2 regions of the Paenibacillus sp. FSL H8-0315 genome follow, and region 2 is predicted to be linked to the other one. Evidence: predicted binding sites of a transcription regulator. Region 2 holds the regulator's gene; the other holds the start of a gene.
The links. Region 2 encodes LexA, which represses DNA repair genes until DNA is damaged. Its sites were predicted from a motif close to CGAACATATGTTCG; they were not measured.

Region 1: MHB56_RS06990 (YolD-like family protein) is a predicted target of LexA. The motif match lies at 1,109-1,122, and genes of this name have one in related genera.

Annotation. Positions count from the first base shown of each region.
Region 1 is NZ_JBBOTA010000001.1:1,611,440-1,620,583, reverse strand. Features, by position in the region: gene MHB56_RS07000 (PH domain-containing protein) at 1-269, opposite strand, end outside; gene MHB56_RS06995 (hypothetical protein) at 387-947, shown strand; gene MHB56_RS06990 (YolD-like family protein) at 1,162-1,497, shown strand; gene MHB56_RS06985 (hypothetical protein) at 1,494-1,658, opposite strand; gene MHB56_RS06980 (M15 family metallopeptidase) at 1,776-2,462, shown strand; gene MHB56_RS06975 (WGxxGxxG-CTERM domain-containing protein) at 2,538-3,014, shown strand; tRNA gene MHB56_RS06970 (tRNA-Leu) at 3,174-3,259, shown strand; gene MHB56_RS06965 (hypothetical protein) at 3,762-3,962, opposite strand; gene MHB56_RS06960 (M15 family metallopeptidase) at 4,651-4,935, shown strand; gene MHB56_RS06955 (hypothetical protein) at 5,276-6,109, opposite strand; partial or broken gene MHB56_RS29830 (LexA family protein) at 6,583-6,756, shown strand; gene MHB56_RS06950 (hypothetical protein) at 6,737-6,877, shown strand; gene MHB56_RS06945 (sensor domain-containing diguanylate cyclase) at 7,432-9,024, shown strand.
Region 2 is NZ_JBBOTA010000001.1:345,738-354,881, forward strand. Features, by position in the region: gene metH (methionine synthase) at 1-2,452, opposite strand, end outside; gene MHB56_RS01405 (FixH family protein) at 2,632-3,057, opposite strand; gene MHB56_RS01410 (HAD family hydrolase) at 3,320-4,105, opposite strand; gene MHB56_RS01415 (hypothetical protein) at 4,140-4,661, opposite strand; gene MHB56_RS01420 (DUF896 domain-containing protein) at 4,711-4,920, opposite strand; gene MHB56_RS01425 (LysM peptidoglycan-binding domain-containing protein) at 5,030-5,443, opposite strand; gene lexA (transcriptional repressor LexA) at 5,695-6,321, shown strand; gene MHB56_RS01435 (L,D-transpeptidase) at 6,500-6,838, shown strand; gene MHB56_RS01440 (hypothetical protein) at 6,989-7,369, shown strand; gene MHB56_RS01445 (hypothetical protein) at 7,592-8,170, shown strand; gene MHB56_RS01450 (MBL fold metallo-hydrolase) at 8,276-9,058, opposite strand; gene MHB56_RS01455 (cupin domain-containing protein) at 9,059-9,144, opposite strand, start outside.

The sequences.
Region 1 (9,144 bases), 1.3 Mb from region 2:
TCAACATTTTTACCGATAAGTCCGGTCTTTACCATAATACGCTGACTTGTAATGGTATATGAAGTTGTGTTAAGTCCTACGATTCCTTTGAGTCGATCCGAGATGCCGGCAGGTTTGCCTTTCCAGAGCACGACTTCTTGAATGACATGATTATCTACTGCGGGTCGATGAGCGGTTACTGGAGCAGTGCCGTCAAGGCTGGTTCCACATTCTCCACAAAATTTAGCGCCCTGCTTGTATTCCGCTCCACAGGTGGTGCAATAAGGCATAAATACTCTCCTTTCCTGATCACAATTAAAATAATTATAACATAACAGTCATTTTACATATATTTCATTTGCGCTTTACACAAACCGACATTATCCTGTTAAGTGGAGGGATAAATAATGAAAAAAGCTTTACTAATAGGAATGCTGATGATGACTGTCATCCTTAGCGCCTGCAGCAATAATTCAACTTCATCGGCACCTGCCACGGAGGAAGAAGTGCAGGAGACCGTGCAAAACTTCTACAATGAAATGTCTAAACTTGAAGAGTCAGGAAAAACTTCTTTAGCGGAGTTCAACGAAGCCATTGCTGGTTATTCAGCAGGAGAACTCACGGACAAGCAGTTGGAGAAGAAAATTAAGCAATTCCAGAGTACCGCAACTGATTTATCGAATCAAGCCGAGAAAGTAAAAATTTCCTCCAGCTTGCCTGAAGACATTCGTAAGTTGCTCGAAGAGTCTAAAGTTGCCTTTGAAAGTGCTTATTCTTTAAAAGAAGAGGCCTCTCAAGGTGCTGATTCCGCAAACGTTACGGCTGAGCAATTTAATGAATTGAATCAGAACGCTGATGTAGCGATGTTATTCGGTATTTCCAAGCTTAACGAGGCAAGAGAAGCAACAGGACTTATAGACTCCGAAGGTCAGGCTACCTCAGAGTCTGGGGACGTTGTTCAAGAATAAATCAAATCAGGCGCTGCGCAGTTTATCTGTCAGCGTCTTTTTGCTGCGAATTTTAGCTTGAATAGATATACATTAATATACATCTTTTGAATAAAGAGTGACCCTTAAAAAGGTATCTTTTTCCTGATTATTGATTAATATGCGAAGATACGGATATAATACAAACATACGTTCGTGTTTAGAGGAATAGATATATAATTAAGGAGGGGTTACCATGGGCAAAAAGCTGGAGAAAAACGGGCTGTGGGAAAGCAGCCGCATGATGCTGCCGGAGCATAAGATACGAATTATAAGAGATGAACGGGAAACGCTGCGCCGCATCAAGCCTATTCTGGATGAGCAGAAGCTGGAGGAGATTGAATGTACACTGGCTTTGTCGTTGCGGAGTCATGTACGAGTGACAGTTGTTCTTTTTGACCCTTTTGAAAATACGATGTTAAGTGGTTTTGTGACTTCCATTCACACCCACTCGCGTGAGTTTAAGCTGCAGTGGGCGGAGGAATGGAAGTGGATCGATGTGGATGATATTGTCGAGGTCTACATCGTTTAATGCTGAGAACCGTTGCCTTCGCTTTTCTCATAAGCGATTAAGGTAACGGTAGGGTTACCGGTCAGATGTGCAATGGAAGCTTCAGCATTCCGAATAATTTCCAGTGCTTCTTCCTGTTCACTAAGGGCTGCAACTTTATAGCTATCGCTATGAATATCCATATGTCTCCCACCTTTCCTTAAATATTTTGTCCTTTTTTGTGGAAATCATCCTAAAGGGGACAGGGGTACAGGCAAATAGGGCAGCGGCATCATTGAATATACCAAAGGGGTGATTCTATGCTGACTTTGGAGCAATTGAGGGAAAAATCCGCGGCGCGTCTGGTCGGGCTTCATCCTGTCTTGGCGGCAGGTGCGAATGTTTTGATTCAGCAAAGCCATGCGAGAGGAGTCCCTATCGTTATTACTCAGGGTCTACGGACCATTGCTGAGCAAAATGCTTTGTATGCGCAGGGTAGAAGCAAACCAGGACCGATAGTTACCAACGCTAAAGGCGGTACCAGCTATCATAATTATGGTCTTGCGTTTGATTTTGCGCTTTTGCTGCCGAATGGCACTAGCCTTTCTTGGGATATCAATCGTGATGGTGATAAGGATAAGACAGCAGATTGGCAAGAGGTTGTACAGGAGGCTAAGCGGCTTGGTTTAGAATGGGGCGGGGACTGGACCTCTTTTAAAGATTATTCACATCTGCAAATGACTTTCGGTTTAACTATAGATCAACTTCGGGCAGGTAAACGTCCAACGACGGACCAAGCCAAAGAGGCTTTAAAAAAGATTACCGGAGGGGATGATCAGGTGAACAAAGACGTTACAGTGACCATTAACCTAAACGGCCGCAAGCTTACCGATGGCGTTCTCGATACCGGAACAACCTATGTACCCATACGTGCGCTGGCTGAGGCGCTTGGAGCAAAGGTTACTTATGATGCTGTGACTAAGACAGTTAATGTAGTAAAAGAGTAAAACCACCATGCATAGACAGTGCCGTCCAAGGGGAAATTATCAGTGATAACTAACCTTAAAGGGAGGCATAACACTGTGAACAAGCTGATAACAAGCCTTGCATGCGGTACTGTATTATCAATGAGTCTAATGGGAGCTAGCTATGCATCAAATGCCGTGGGATCAGCAGCATTGGGCGGTATCCCCGCCGCGAATACCGGGATGGATGGGACTGCGGAACACACTCGGATGATGAACACGGAAGGCAATTTAATGAACGGCACCACGGGAACAATGAATCAGCATGAGAGCATTATGAAAGATAAGATCCGCATCGATGATAATTACAGACCTAACAACTACAACACCAATAACTATAATGACACCAGGAACAACTACAGAACCAACAGCACTGTCAACCCGGCAACCAATACCACACAGACCGGCAAATACCGTGCAACTAGTACAACAACGAATGCTGCAACTAACAAAGGATCTAACTGGGGCTGGCTCGGTCTGCTTGGACTTTTGGGTCTTGCCGGAATGAGAAGCAGAAGTGACGAGCGTAGATAATCCGCGTTTATAATAACCCGTATCGGTTCTGGCTGAACGGGTTATTTTTATTGTGAATAATTTTTTTTCGAAAAAGGATTGCGCGTTATCGATATTCATGATATTATATTTCTTGTCGCGTTATATGTGAACAACGTATGAAGCTTCAACACATAATATGCCGGGGTGGCGGAACAGGCAGACGCACAGGACTTAAAATCCTGCGGTACGTGAGTACCGTACGGGTTCGACCCCCGTCCTCGGCATCACAGTGAAAACCTTGAGAAATCAAGGTTTTTTTGTTTTTTTTATTGGTTTCGGAAAAAATTCCAAAGCAAAGGATGATAATATTGGACAAATTAAAAGCACTTGATAAGAACTTTGTCCCTATAGTAGAACCCCAGGTAAAGCTTCCAATAGCGTTCTCTCTTTGTTTGTCAGAATAAACGCTGATTTACACATATCTAAGTTCTCCATCTTTTATTTGGGCAAGCATACGAGTTACAAATGAATTTGTATCAAGTCAGCAGAAATTCTCAAAAATAATAAAGGCGCTGATGAAACAGCAAAAGCAGTACTTGAACAGTATGAGGCAATTCTATTAAAGCATAAGTCCGATCTCACCGTTCTCCAGCAGCAGCTATCTGATGTCGATATGCGGATTGCGGAATTGGAGAAGTAAATGAGAAAGACACGATATCTCAGTATACAAGATTTTTCATGACACAAAGTCGGGCATTTATGTAAAAATATTTGATTCAAAGCAAATTAAAGATGCTCAAATAAAGGCTGACTATTAACTGCTTGTTTATTACACATGTTATTGTTCACCTTACGTATCACTCTTGGTGGCATCCTGAGATGAAGTTCTGTTGATGTCGCCGGATGTTTTAGGGAAATTCCTTGCCCATACCTTATCGACAGATCCATTAATGAGATCCATTGCTTTTCTTCCTCTTTCTTTGGCATAATAAAAACCTCTTCATTCCATTACCATAATTATACATTATTTCACTGTATCCTCCTTAAATGCCCTAGAGTTAACGGTGGTCATCAAATCCGCAGTGATTACGAAAAGAAGTGCTAGTTAATTCGGAAAAACAATAGAAAGGGGCGAATTATAATGACTAAATCACAAATCGCTACGTCAACAGTAGGTGCAGTACTTATTCCGACATATGATTATTAATATGGGGAGGCGGACGAAGTCGTAACCATCATGGTCGCGCTTTTATTATCATGGATTGGTTATCAGGTATTAGAGCAGGCAAGAAAGACAACACCCATGCTAGTAAATACGGAATTGATGGAGTCTCCCGAACATTTTTTATGTTACTGCTTCCGGCTGATGGATATCTTTTGAACATGGTGTTTGGACTGCCTGAGGTTTGGAGCGCTGTCCATCAGTAACCTATTTCATGTTTTACAAAGCATGAGTCCTAACTTAATTCGGACAGTGTGGGGAGATTCACTTCCATTAACTGTCTTGGATGTAGTGCTCAAGTAGGGAGGTAGTGAGTTGGATAAGAAAGTTAAACGCGCTACCAGCAGAAAGGGAGGCGATGATTAATGTCTCTGACACTGGATCGAGTAAAGAGTAAATCATCTACGAGATTTATTGGTTTCCATCCCGTTATTTTAGCTATCACAGTTTTAATTGAACGCTGTTACACTCGGACTGCCTATCCGTTTCACTCAACTATTTCGAACTATTGCTGAGCAAGTCGCTCTAAATGCACTAGGAAGCATTAAACTCAGCTTTAGTGTTATCAATGCAAAGGGTGGAACTAGTTATTATAACTTTGGACTAGCTATCGACCTTGCAGTGTTACTACCCGATGGGAAACAAGTATCTTGGGATATAAAACGTGACGGTGACGGTGGTAAAGTGGCTGATTGGACGGAGGTAGTTCAAGAGGCAAAATCTTTTGGCTTCAACTGAGGCGATGTTTTTTTTCTTAATAAGGATGCACAGCATTTTCAAATGACCTCTGGACTGACAACCTCACAACTACGTGCGGGTACTAAGCTGACTGAAACGGAAATGGCTAAAGATTTGACTAATATAGAGCGGTACAAGGAAGCGGCGAGTTTCTTATGACAGTATTGGTTTAATTTATGGTATCTTTATGGTACCAAGATGGATTACGACGGAATCGTAGAGGGATATACACCAGACTCAATTAAGATTGCTCGTGCCCATTTCGTGCGAGTGCGATTTGAATTTTGAGCAGTGATAAGAACACCCCGCCAACCTTTATTGGTCGGCGAGGTGTTTTTATTTATTCAATTGTGTATTCACTAACTTCAAATGTAAGTATCTTATCGTGTACAACATATTCTGTACGTTTGCTGAAAGGGCCTTTGTTGTTCTCGTGCTTATCTATTCCATAACGTGCAGATTCCGAAGCACTGTCGTACCAATTTAGGAATGTAGTAACTTCTGACATTGGTAGATCAAATTCTTTTTCTAACCCAGTGGTTAGAGTTACTGTCAAAATTGCTCTGTCACCTGTTGGAACTTCCGGAGTAGCAGATGGAGTTGGTACAGGCGTGAAAGTTGGTTCTGGAGCAGGAGTATAATTCATTTTTATTTCACCAATAGTAACAAAATAAGAGTATCCATTATTTTCTGATATATTTAATCTGTATTTTTTATACTCTTTTTCATTTTTAAACGCGAATACTTTGTCCACTGATGTAGTCCAACCAGTAATGTTGTTTTGGGTGTCAAGAACAACCCAGTTTTCCCCATCCCATGCTTCAAAAATCCAATTTTTAGGTGATTCTTTTGCTACATTCTCGTTTTTGCCACGAGCTGTTAGAGAGTAAGAGTTAACAATTTGTGGACTTTCAAATTCATAAGCTATCCATCCATTTGGCACACCTTCTTTAGAAGCCCACCCATAGTCGTTGTTGTTATTGTTAAATGCGTTGAATGCTTGATGGTCAATACCCCATTCGCTACTTGCACTTACCACTCCAGATGGAGAAGTATTAGATGTCATTACCGGAATTAAACTTGATACTGTTGTGGTATTTGCTTTAGTAATAGAAACAAAACTAAATAGCAGAAGTAAGGATAAAATGATAGGTACGTAAATTTTCTTTTTCATATGTATCTCCTTTAGTATGTTTATAGGAATCAAAGATACATAAATGCAACAAGAACAGTCTAAACAAAATTTCTTAAATATGTAATTAAAAGAGTATTATATTTATTAATTCATAATAATTACATTTGATAATGGGATTTCTGTTGATTAAGAACGCATGTTTGGTCATGATAAGAACATATGATCTTATTTTTTAGGGGGTTATCAACATGCAAATGCAGAATGGTCAAACCATTGAAATTGTTTACTTAGATAAGTTGGCAAGATTACTCAATGTAAAATTGAAATTAAAGGTATGAAGGACGGCAAGATTGGCGCAACTTGCTTAAACACTAGTGCCCCAAGAGTATTTCTAGCGGAAAGTATATTAGCTTGGCAGGCAAGTGATAAAGGAGCAATTACATGAAGCCATTAACGGATAAAGAAAAAGAAGTCCTTGAAGCGTTGATTAAGATGATCAAAGTCAATCACATCCACCTACTTTGCGGGAGCTTGCCAAGGAGGTAGGATTGTCATCTACAGCGGTAATACATGCGCACATGGAGCGCCTGGAGATTAAGGGGTACATACAGAGAGGTAAGAACATGCCACGAGCGTTGAAAGTTATTAAGGGAGTCGACGAAGACAATGAAACCACAACAGCGTAAAAAACTTGAAGGTAATGGTCTTTGGGAGGGAAGTCGGATGATAATGCCTGAACCTAAAAATAGGATTCTGGACGATTCGCTTAAAGAAGAGGTGCGATCAAAGCCTGATTTAAAACTATAAGTGGTACTTTCATTTTTATAATACAAGGTTTTGTTAAATAATCGCAGGGGACGAACTGGGGACAGACTCTAGGTCAACCAGTAGAAACCAGTCCAAATGAGAACAATATAAGAACGGGTTGAGTCCTTGATATGACTAGGTTATTGAGTTTAGTTCCATATCATATCAATAAAAACTCATGTCTTAAAATCCTGCGGTACGTGAGTACCGTACGGGTTCGACCCCCGTCCTCGGCATCACAGTGAAAACCTTGAGAAATCAAGGTTTTTTTTGTTTTTCTTGAGTAAAGCTTCCATCAAAAGCTAAGGTTCTGTATATCTGGGAATCACATTCAAACACACAGGACTCAGGGTAATAACACTCCTTTTCAGTGCTTGTCTAATCACAAGCTCTGGAGGGAGTTTTTTAATATGTAAGATTTCATCAACCGCCGTATATCAAACGGTACGCACAGTGGTATGAGAGATCCGAGCCCATTGATTACTGTCGAATAACATCTTAATTTGTTGTATTATTGATTAATCTAGTTTTCAAGAACCAAGGAGGGTTAAAGTTTGCTTACACTGAGAAGAGCCGACCCGGGTCAAAGTAAAAAGCTCAGTCTTACATCGCTGCTTACGGGCTTGGTTACGCTGGTGGTTCTACTAACCTCAAGCATCCTTCTGATTGGCTCTTACGAGTCTAAAAAACAATCATTGATGGAGACTACACTCCATCTGAATTACTACAACGCTGACCGAATGACCAAAACAATGGATTCCTTATTTCAGTCCATGCGCAGCAGTTTGGAATACAGTGCTGACACACTCTCCGATGACGAAACCTCAACGCCGAAGCAAGTGGATGATAATTTGGAACTGATGCGCAATAGTAGCAATTACTTCAATTCTATCGCCGTGCTCGATGCCGACGGGCTGATCCGCAATGTAGTACCGGCTAGTTTGGGGTCAGCAGGAAACCATATTACTTCTAAGGTCGGTTTGGAAGCTCTGGCGTTAAAAAAACCTTACATATCCTCCCCCTACATGACCCAAACCACAAAGAGACTAATCGTTTTTATGAGTCAGCCGATTTTTAGCAAGAATGGTACATATCGCGGTATTTTGAGCGGCACATTTTATCTGCAGGAGAACAATATTTTGTCTATGATTTTTGGCGACAATAACGTGGACGATTCTGGCTCCTATTATTATATTGTGGATTCAAGCGGGCATCTGTTGTACCACCCGGATAAGCAGCTCATTGGGGAGGATGTCAGCAATAACAAGGTTGTGCAGAAACTCATGAATGGGGAGAGTGGGGAACAGCAAGTGCGTAACACCCGTGACGTTGAAATGCTTGCCGGATACTCCAGCGTTCCAGCCAACGGATGGGGAATTGTGGTCGTTTCGCCGATTAGTGTCATCCATCATCAACTGATGGGGCACCTTCGGACCATTCTCTGGTATTCGTTGTTTCCGTTCATTATCCTCCTGATGGGCGTCATTCTCGTAGCACGCAAGCTGGCCCGGCCTTTTGTGTACCTGGCAAATCTGGTGAGCAGGATGGGCAAGGAAAGGATTGAATTGCCAGAAGCGAAGCCGCAATGGAGCCGAGAGGCAGATCTGCTGACCAAGGCTGTGTTGCTTGCCATGACGGATATTCAGAAGCAGACGGATCAACTGACCCAAGAGGCTACGACGGATGCTCTGACCGGTTTAATGAACCGGAGATCGTTAGAGTATACGATGAGTCAGTGGATTGACTCAGGACAACCGTTTTCGCTCATTGTACTGGATGTAGACAAATTCAAACTCGTGAACGACACTTACGGTCATCTCATCGGCGACGAAGTGCTGAAACTTGTAGCCAAAGTTATAGTTACCTCGGTTCGTCCAGACGATGTTTGCTACCGCTACGGCGGTGAAGAGTTCATCATCTTGCTAGCCCACACAAGACCTGAGGAAGCTTTCATCATAGCTGAAAGAGTCCGGCGGGCAATGGAACAAAGCAGGGGGCCAATCGAGACACAGGTTACAATCTCTCTAGGAATCGCCCATTATCCTTTTCATACATTGGAGCGGGAGGGGCTGCTGGAGAAGGCGGATCAGGCGTTATACTTGGCCAAGAGCAGGGGAAGAAACCAGACGATGGTCGCTGATGTTTGAAACAATGGCTACGCAGACCTGCCATATGTGGGCTGACCGAATGCTGCATATCAGCACGGGTGGCACGAAGTCAGCGGGCAGCAAAGGACGAAAGTGTAACCTTCCAAGCTGAACAAGGAA
Region 2 (9,144 bases):
CTTCAGGGTTCATAAGCCGATTGGCAATATCCAGCCCGTCCATAGCGTCCTTAGCATACAATACTAGACCGTCATATTCTGGACGAATACGGGTCTTCGTAAATTTACGGGTCAAAGCTGCGCCGCCAACCATAATCGGAACATCGATCCCTGCTGTACGTAAATCCTGAGCGGTGAGGACCATCTGCTGAGCAGATTTCACAAGCAGCCCGGACAATCCTATCGCATCAGCTTTTTCTCGACGGAAGGCTTCGATAATGGTCTCTGGTGGTACTTTTATACCCAAATTAATGATCTGATAACCATTATTAGAGAGGATGATCTCCACTAGATTCTTACCAATATCATGCACGTCCCCTTTTACGGTTGCCAGCATAATTTTCCCTTTAACCGCTGTCTCATCCTTCTGCATAAACTGCTCTAGATGATTGACAGATGCCTTCATCACCTCAGCGCTTTGCAGCACCTCAGCAACAATCAATTCATTATTATTAAATAACCGGCCGACTTCCGACATCCCTGCCATCAGCGGTCCATTGATGATCTCCAGCGGACCAGATTTAGTCAATGCTTCATTAAGGTCAGGAATGAGTCCTTCCTTCGTACCTTCAACCACATAGGAGGCTAAACGCTCTTCAAGTGACAGGTTGGAAATCTTCTCTTTTTTCTCTACTTTTTTACCACGGAAAGCAGCTACAAAAGCAGAAAGCGTCTCATCATTCGTATTATAAATCAGTTCCTCAGCAAGATGACGTTCTTCGGCAGGAATGGAAGCATACCGCTCCACTTTCTCTGTATTTACGATCGCATAATCCAACCCAGCTTTTGTACATTCATAAAGGAATACTGAGTTCAACACTTCACGTCCCGCTTCCGGCAATCCAAAGGAGACGTTGCTGATGCCCAAGATCGTATGAACACCTGGAAGTGCTTCCTTGATCAAACGAATGCCGTCAATCGTTTCTTTTGCTGAACCGATATATTGTTCATCTCCGGTTCCTACAGGGAACACCAATGTGTCAAAAATAAGATCTTCTCCTGCTAAACCGTACTTATTCACTAGCAAGTCATAGGAGCGTTTAGCCACTTCCAGTTTATCTGTCGCCTTAATGGCTTGTCCCGTCTCATCGATGGTACCCACAACAATAGCTGCACCATATTTATGAATGATCGGCGTCACCAGCTCGAATTTTTCTTCACCATCTTCAAGGTTAATGGAGTTAATTATCGCCTTACCTTGACAGTACTGCAAAGCCAAATCGATAACCTTAGGATCGGTAGTATCGATCATCAGGGGTACTTTAACCTTTTTCACAACCAGTTCTAAGAAAAGCTTAATATCTTCAATCTCATCACGGTCAGGGTCTTGTACACACACGTCAATAACCTGTGCCCCACTCTTCACCTGAGCACGGGCAATTTCTGAGGCTTCCTCATATTTACCTTCGACGATAAGACGTTTAAATTTACGAGAGCCAAGTACATTCGTACGTTCACCAACCATGTATGGGCGGTTGTCGTTCTCAATATAGATAGGCTCAATGCCTGAAAGTGCAGGTGGATGATTACCTGTCAGCGGGCGTGGAGGATATTCAGAAAGTGCTTCCTTCATCGCACGGATATGCTCTGGGGTCGTTCCACAGCAACCCCCCGCAATGTTCAGCCAGCCTTTTTCGGCAAAGGCTGCAATCTTGCGAGCTAAAGAATCTGGAGATTCATGATAATGTCCGTTCTCATCCGGCAATCCTGCGTTTGGATAACAGCTCACGGCTGCGGAGGAGATCTCCGAAAGCGAACGAATGTGATCCCGCATGAACTCAGGACCAGTCGCACAGTTGAGGCCCATAGAGATAGGCTTCAGATGTTCTAATGAGATATAAAATGCTTCAATATTCTGACCCGCCAATGTAGTACCCATTGGTTCAATTGTTCCTGAAATCATAACCGGCAATGTGATGCCAGTCTTTTCAAAAGCATTACGAATACCAATACTTCCAGCTTTAACGTTAAGTGTATCTTGAGAGGTCTCCAGCAGCAAAACATCTACTTTACCGTCGATCAATGCCACTGCTTGTTCCTCATAGCTATCAACTAACTCTTGGAAAGTAACGCCTCCAGTTACTGAGAGCGTTTTTGTTGTTGGACCCATAGCCCCCACGACGTATCGCGGACGGTCAGGTGTGTCATATTTGTCTACTGCTCTGCGAGCCAACTCTGCTGCCGCTAGATTGATCTCACGTGCCCGCTGAGGAATATCATATTCAGCTAGCACAACAGAGGTTGCACCAAATGTGTTAGTCTCAATGAGATCAGCCCCTGCTTCGAGGTACTGCTCATGAATCGTCTGAATGACTTCTGGACGTGTTAATACCAGCATTTCATTACAGCCGTCCAGCTCATCGCCTCCAAAATCTTCTCCAGTAAGAGGCACCTGTTGGATCATCGTGCCCATTGCGCCATCAAGGATCAAAATCCTTTGTTGTAAGCTTTCCTCAAGTGTATATTTAGCCAACTAATAGTCCCCCCAGTAAAACATTAGAGTAAGTTTAGCAGAATAAAGGAATTTCGAAAAGCCTTCCTTTCCACTCTGCTTTATCTGTTATTGCTCAGTAAGCGTTGCGAACCTTTGAATCATGGTTTCACAGACAGCTCTTTGCTAGGCATAGAGTGCTGTGTCCGGGCTGTCACATGTGAAGTGACATTATATTGTCCTTCCTTTTCAAGGGTCCCTTCTGCTTGATAGACTCCTTTACCAATTAGCTTTCCCTTAAGCTCTATTTTCTGTCCCTCATCATTTTTATTCACAATTTCGAACAGAACCTCTTTTGCATCATCTACTGCCTCGTTATCTTGGGTCACCACAGCTTCAAAGGTTACCTTTTGATTTACAACAACTTCTTCAGGACTCCATTGTAGTTCGACTTTGATAGGTTCCATAGACATGTTCATATTCATGTTATGTATTTCTGAATGCTTGGTTCCATTTGAAGAACATCCACCTAGTACTAGAAGTGTTGCACCTAATAATACAGCGACTAATTTCTTCGATCTCATCATTCGGAGCCCTCCCAATCATTATCGAATAATAAAAATCTACCAATTCATGTTATACATCTCCATCTATTATACACATTATTATTGGTTTTTCAGTATTTTGCGTCAATTCCGCATTAGTCTTGTGACTTAAATCATTTACTTAAAAATCTAATGAAATCCTTATGTTAGTATGTATGTACAGAAAAGCAGCGAGTTTCTTAGGATCTCAGAAACTCGCTGCTTTTATAAAGTCTTTATGTTGGAGCTAATAGCTCTGTATATCTTACAAGGATTGAACTAGTGGAAGAAGTTCCTCAAGGTGATTGATTTCATGATCCGGATGAATATCAAGACTAGGTGCTCTACCTTTTCTATTAATCCAGACCGTGGTCAACCCTGCTGCCAGCCCCCCACGGATATCCGTTGTAAGCTTATCGCCGACCATAACTGCTTGCTCAGGCGTTACATCAAGAAGCTCTAAAGCATGCAGGAAAATTTCCTTATCCGGTTTGCCTTTACCAAAGCTTCCGGAAATCACAATATGATCAAAGAAAGGAATTAACTCGGGCACACCATCTAGTTTCTCTTGTTGCAGTGCAGGACAGCCGTTCGTAAGTAGCAAAAGCTTCACTTGACCCCGTAACTGTTCCAGTACATGCATTGTTTCTTCATAGATGTATGGACGTTTTCTGCGCTCTGCTGCGAATTTAGTTGCCAAGGTCTCAGCTAGTGCTTCGTCTTCCACCCCTAACGCTGCAAGTCCGCGACGCCAAGACTCTTTACGATATACCGGTGCAAGCTGCTCCAATTGACGGAATTCTGGCTGTTCACCTGCCGTAAAGTTAGCCCAGAGTGCTTCATATGGATTAATTCCGATCATCTTTGTAAATGGGAACGTCTCATAAGATTCATACAAGCTACTTGCTTCCTTACGAACTGCAACTTCTAGTTCTTGTGGATCTATCGTATCCCCGGCGGCTTCACAAGCAAAACGAAATGCTTCTTCGACGCTCCGATCATCCCACAGCAATGTATCATCAAGGTCAAATAGTACAGCAGAAATTGGCATTACAGGTCTCCCTCTCCCTTTAACTGGTCTAGTTCTATTCGTGAACTACTTCAATGTTGTGAGCTTTAGCAAATGCTTCTAATCGTGTACTCATCGCATTAGTATCATAGCGATTCATAAGTTTTGTGAAAATCCATTTCGTACGTTTCCCTTTGTGCTTAATGACTACAGCTCCACGCGAAAGGGTGATTTTCTCAATATCTGCAGCTGGAAGTCCGCGTTCGCGATTGAATTTAATAGTGGACAGTCTTGCTTTTTCCACCTTCAAGTACGGACGACGGAAGAACAATAGCGCTGCCAGCAAATAGTACAGTACTACTCCCAGCCAATTAGCCAGCATGCCATTGCCTTTGGCCTGATCAATAGAACCAACTACCCAAAACATAGTGCCAAGTATCACTAACACTACCGGAAATGCAATGTTGCGACCTTTAAAGACTTCGGCATTCTGGGTAGGAGATTTAGAGGCATAAATCGTATCCTTGCCTTGTTTCTTTCTTTGCTTGTTGATTTGCTGTGTGTTGCGTTGAACCATTCTTTCCCAAGAACGGGCCATGTGCGTTCCCCCTAGTCATCCTGAAATATCTATGAAAAGGAACAGCGAGCTAATGTTTAAGCCCCTTGTTACCTTGTTCATGCTCATCGTTATCTACTACTTCAATAGTATTTAATTGTGCTCGGAAGTTATTGCGGATATTCCCCAGGTAAATTTCACGAAGCTTGGCGCGTTCCGCCACTTCCTCTTGATTAAGGCCTACGCTCTTCTGTTTGCGTGCCAATTCGTTAATTCGCGCGACCAACTCATCAATATTCAATACTTTCCCTCCCCCTATAAATTAATTCTAACTCTGCCATGAGAAAAAGAGCTTGTCAAGGTCTACTCCCTGCAAGCTCTACTGGTCATTCTATTATGTTCTCAGAAAATTAATAAATAGGTAAAGTAAGTATGTCTCCAGCGTTAATTTGACTACTCTTAATCCCACTTGAACGTTTAATTCCTTCTATATAAACAACTGTCTTCATATCAGCTGGTTTATTCTTAAGAGCAATACTCCATAGTGTATCTCCACGTTCAACCACAATCCGCTTCTCTTCCTTCATTATAGTCGTCGATCCTGCAAACACATTTCCCACTACTGTTAGGCCAGATAATACTAGCACGAAAATCAATATTAACTTAATAAAGAAATCTTGACGGAACAACGAAATCATCCCTCCAAGCAAACGTTCCGTTATCTCTTTCACCTTAGCGGAATTACGGGCAACGTCATTATGTCCTATAGATTCAACCACAGGGGCCTTGTCGTAGATGCTGCGGTATGTACTGTATTTTAGCATAATCATCATCCTCCAAACACTTGTTCTTACTTTCGAATTTATAATAACACGAACATGTGTTTTGTTCAATACTATTTCAGAACAATTGTTCTCTTTTTTTCGAGAGACTCAAGCGGTTCATTTTATTATCATTTGTCTACCATTTTTTAACTCTAGCAGATTAATATTTATAATAGTTAGAACTTATGTTTGTGCGAACGGTAGTTCTATGTTATAATTTTCCCAAACATTACTATATGGGGTTGATTCCAATGTCAAAGATTTCAAGTCGCCAGCTGGCGATCCTGGAATTTATACGAAGCGAAGTCCGCAGCAAGGGTTATCCACCTTCCGTCCGGGAAATTGGAGAAGCTGTTGGCCTTGCTTCCAGCTCCACAGTTCACGGTCATTTGGACCGGCTTGAGAAGAAGGGACTTATTCGTCGAGATCCAACGAAGCCACGTGCAATAGAATTACTAGGCCAAGAGGATTCAGAGAATGTTCACCAATTCGCGCAGACCATCTCACGGATTCCTGTTGTAGGTAAAGTTACCGCCGGGGTACCTATCACTGCTACAGAGAATATCGAAGACTACTTCCCACTTCCTACTCACTATGTAGGTGACAACAAAGTATTTATGCTGTCTGTCATGGGTGATAGTATGGTGGACGCAGGCATTATGAATGGTGACTATGTGATTGTTCGCCAACAACAAACAGCGGACAACGGAGATATCGTTGTAGCCATGACCGAAGAAGATGAAGCAACCGTTAAGACCTTTTACAAGGAACGTGATCATATACGGCTTCAGCCGGAGAATCCAGCTTATGAGCCGCTTCGCCTTAATCGCGTAACTATTCTCGGAAGAGTCATCGGATTGTTTCGAGATATCCACTAAGTATGCACTTCTAACATAAAAGGCTGTTCCGCATATGCGGAACAGCCTTTTTTCTACGTTTTTTTGCTTTTCCAACCACTTACGAACATTTGTTCCCAATGGCTAAAATGGCCATCTTCTATGAATAACCCTTTAGGCGTTCTGCTCATATCCTAATTAGAAAGGAGTGTTGCGTATAATGCCCAACTACCGAATTATTGTAGATCTGACCCAACGAATGTTATATCTTCTGGACAATGATATTGTGATTAGAGGTTTCCCTGTCGGCATCGGTAAGATGTTAACCCAATCCCCAGTGGGTGAATTCACTATTATTAACAAACAACCCGACCCAGGGGGTCCCTTCGGTGTTTTTTGGATGGGACTGTCTAAACCACACTACGGAATTCATGGAAACAATGACCCTTCCTCCATTGGGAAAGAGGTGTCCCACGGCTGCATCCGGATGTACAACGAGGATGTGTTAGCACTCGCTGCTATTGTCCCTATAGGCACACGAGTAACGATAAGAAATTAAATTCGAATGGAGGCTCGGCAACCCCCAAATCACATTAAAAAATGGGGGTCATTACATAAGTAAGTATTTTTTCATTAGCATACTAGGAGTTTGGTGATTATATGTCGAATATTGTTAACAGGATTGCAAATTGAAAAGGATGTGTTTAGTTTGAATAATTCAAAAATTAGAACCCTCGTCGATTTTAAAGTCGATGCACTGGGTAAGCTGTCCGGTTTACTTTTAAATGATGAACAAGCTAGTGGAAAAAAAGTGAATTTGCTCACCTCTTTTGGCAGCATTCAGGGAATCGTCTCTCCAACCGTCTCCAACAAAGAGGATGTATTTGATTTAAAATCTTTGATGGATGATGTAATTGTAGACGAATACATATCTTATTTGGGAGCAGAACACCCTGATAAAAATTTCAGCTATAACTTTGTTGTCCTCAATGACGTTACTGTAAGACCTTATGCTAGTTATGGGACTCCGATCGAATACAAACAGCTGATTGTTTATACCGATCATATCACTGCCTTCAATTTTCTATAGGTTTACATAATCACCTTAAAAAGCACTCTTGCAGCAACCCCCAATTTTGCATCATTTGCAGAATCGGAAGGTTTCTCTGGGTGCTTTTTTTGGGTTAATCGTGAAGCCGATCCTATAATTCCACGAATTTCCCTTTTAAAAGATACTAGTGGGGATCATTCAGGCATATCTTTCAATAAGCAACAATTTGAGTCTAATGAGATAACTAGGAGGTGTGATTATATGCTGATTATCCTGATGTACTTATTTGCTATTTTAGGAGTTGTTTTAATTCTAAGTGCCGCCATTATAAAATTGAAAACGCTATCTGCTTCATCTGAAATTTCTAAGCTAGTTAATGCGACCTCATCTTTTAACATCAGCTTCACCAAAACATTCATTCCCCCCAATCAATCTCACTTGATCGCACTTAACGAGCCTAATAAAAAATTAGCAATTGGCACCAAAAATCCGAAGAGTAACAAAAAAGCAGTAGCAAAGCTATACTCATTTGATAATGTAATGGGATCCGAGATTGTGGTTAACGCACTTACCCTTTCAAAAGTATCCAAAAGACATCAAAACAGCAACACTACTGCAACAAGTGCAGATATTAATGTCCTTAAGGACACCGATGAAGAAGCTAATGTGATTGAAGAGCTTACGCTTAAAATATATATGAACAGCAAAGAAACGCCTGTGTATTGTATCTCCTTCTTGCCGGGTTTATTGCCTATTCAACAATCCGACAACCAGTACAAGGAAGCTTACTCCCAAGTACAACAATTGCATGCACTGTTCAGGTCAATCGTATCTGAATAATTAAGTTGTTTTTTGCGCAATAAGATGTGTGAATTATTTTTCGCAAAAGCCTTTGATGTAGACACCATATCGCCATACCCTCATTTGTTTTCGACATAGAAAAATCTAAAATTGCACACTAAACCCATCAAACTGGTGAATGCCCGTACCATGTGCTACTACCTTTTGCTCACGTAACTCACGAACCGCCTTTTCGACCTCTTGTAAAATAGATGGATCTAAACCCAGTGTATTATGAGAACCGAATACTTGGGTAACTCCTGGAATTTCCGTAATCTTTTCTAAGGATGCCACTAAATCAACCGGACTAGTCGAAGGGTAAAAGGCATAGATTGGCGTAACGTCATACAATAAATCACCTGTAAACAGATATCCGTTGGCATGATCAAAAAGGCTGATATGACCTGGCGAATGACCTGGTGTATGGTAAATTTCTATTTTGCGCCCACCTATGTCGAGCACATCCCCTTCTTGTAAAAGAGCTGTTGGTTTCCCTTGAAAAGGTATGTAGGTGTTAGGATCAAAGGTTTCAGGAACAGGAAGGGTGATGTCCCGGCTCATATCTTTTCGAATCTGGGCAAGGGACAAGCCTTTTATTCCGTTAATCAGCCAATCCTCATCCGCTTTATGAACATAGATTGTCTCGAATTGCCCATGACTGCCAATATGATCTGCATGCACATGCGTAGTTATGACAGCGATAGGTAAATCCGTTAACTGATCCGTTATTCTTTTTATATTATCAATACCTAATCCCGTATCAATTAACGCGGCTTGTTTTTGCCCCAAGAGTAAAAAAGAATGCACCTTTTCCCAATGTCCATATTCACTGATTGCATAGGTGGTTGGATCAATTTCCGTTACTGTAAACCAACGATCTTTAATCAATTACGCTCCCCCATTCCATTTTTCCCTTACATGCTCTTCTCCCTTACAGTAATCCGCCTGTTCATCTGCTTGATAGATTTCTTGAT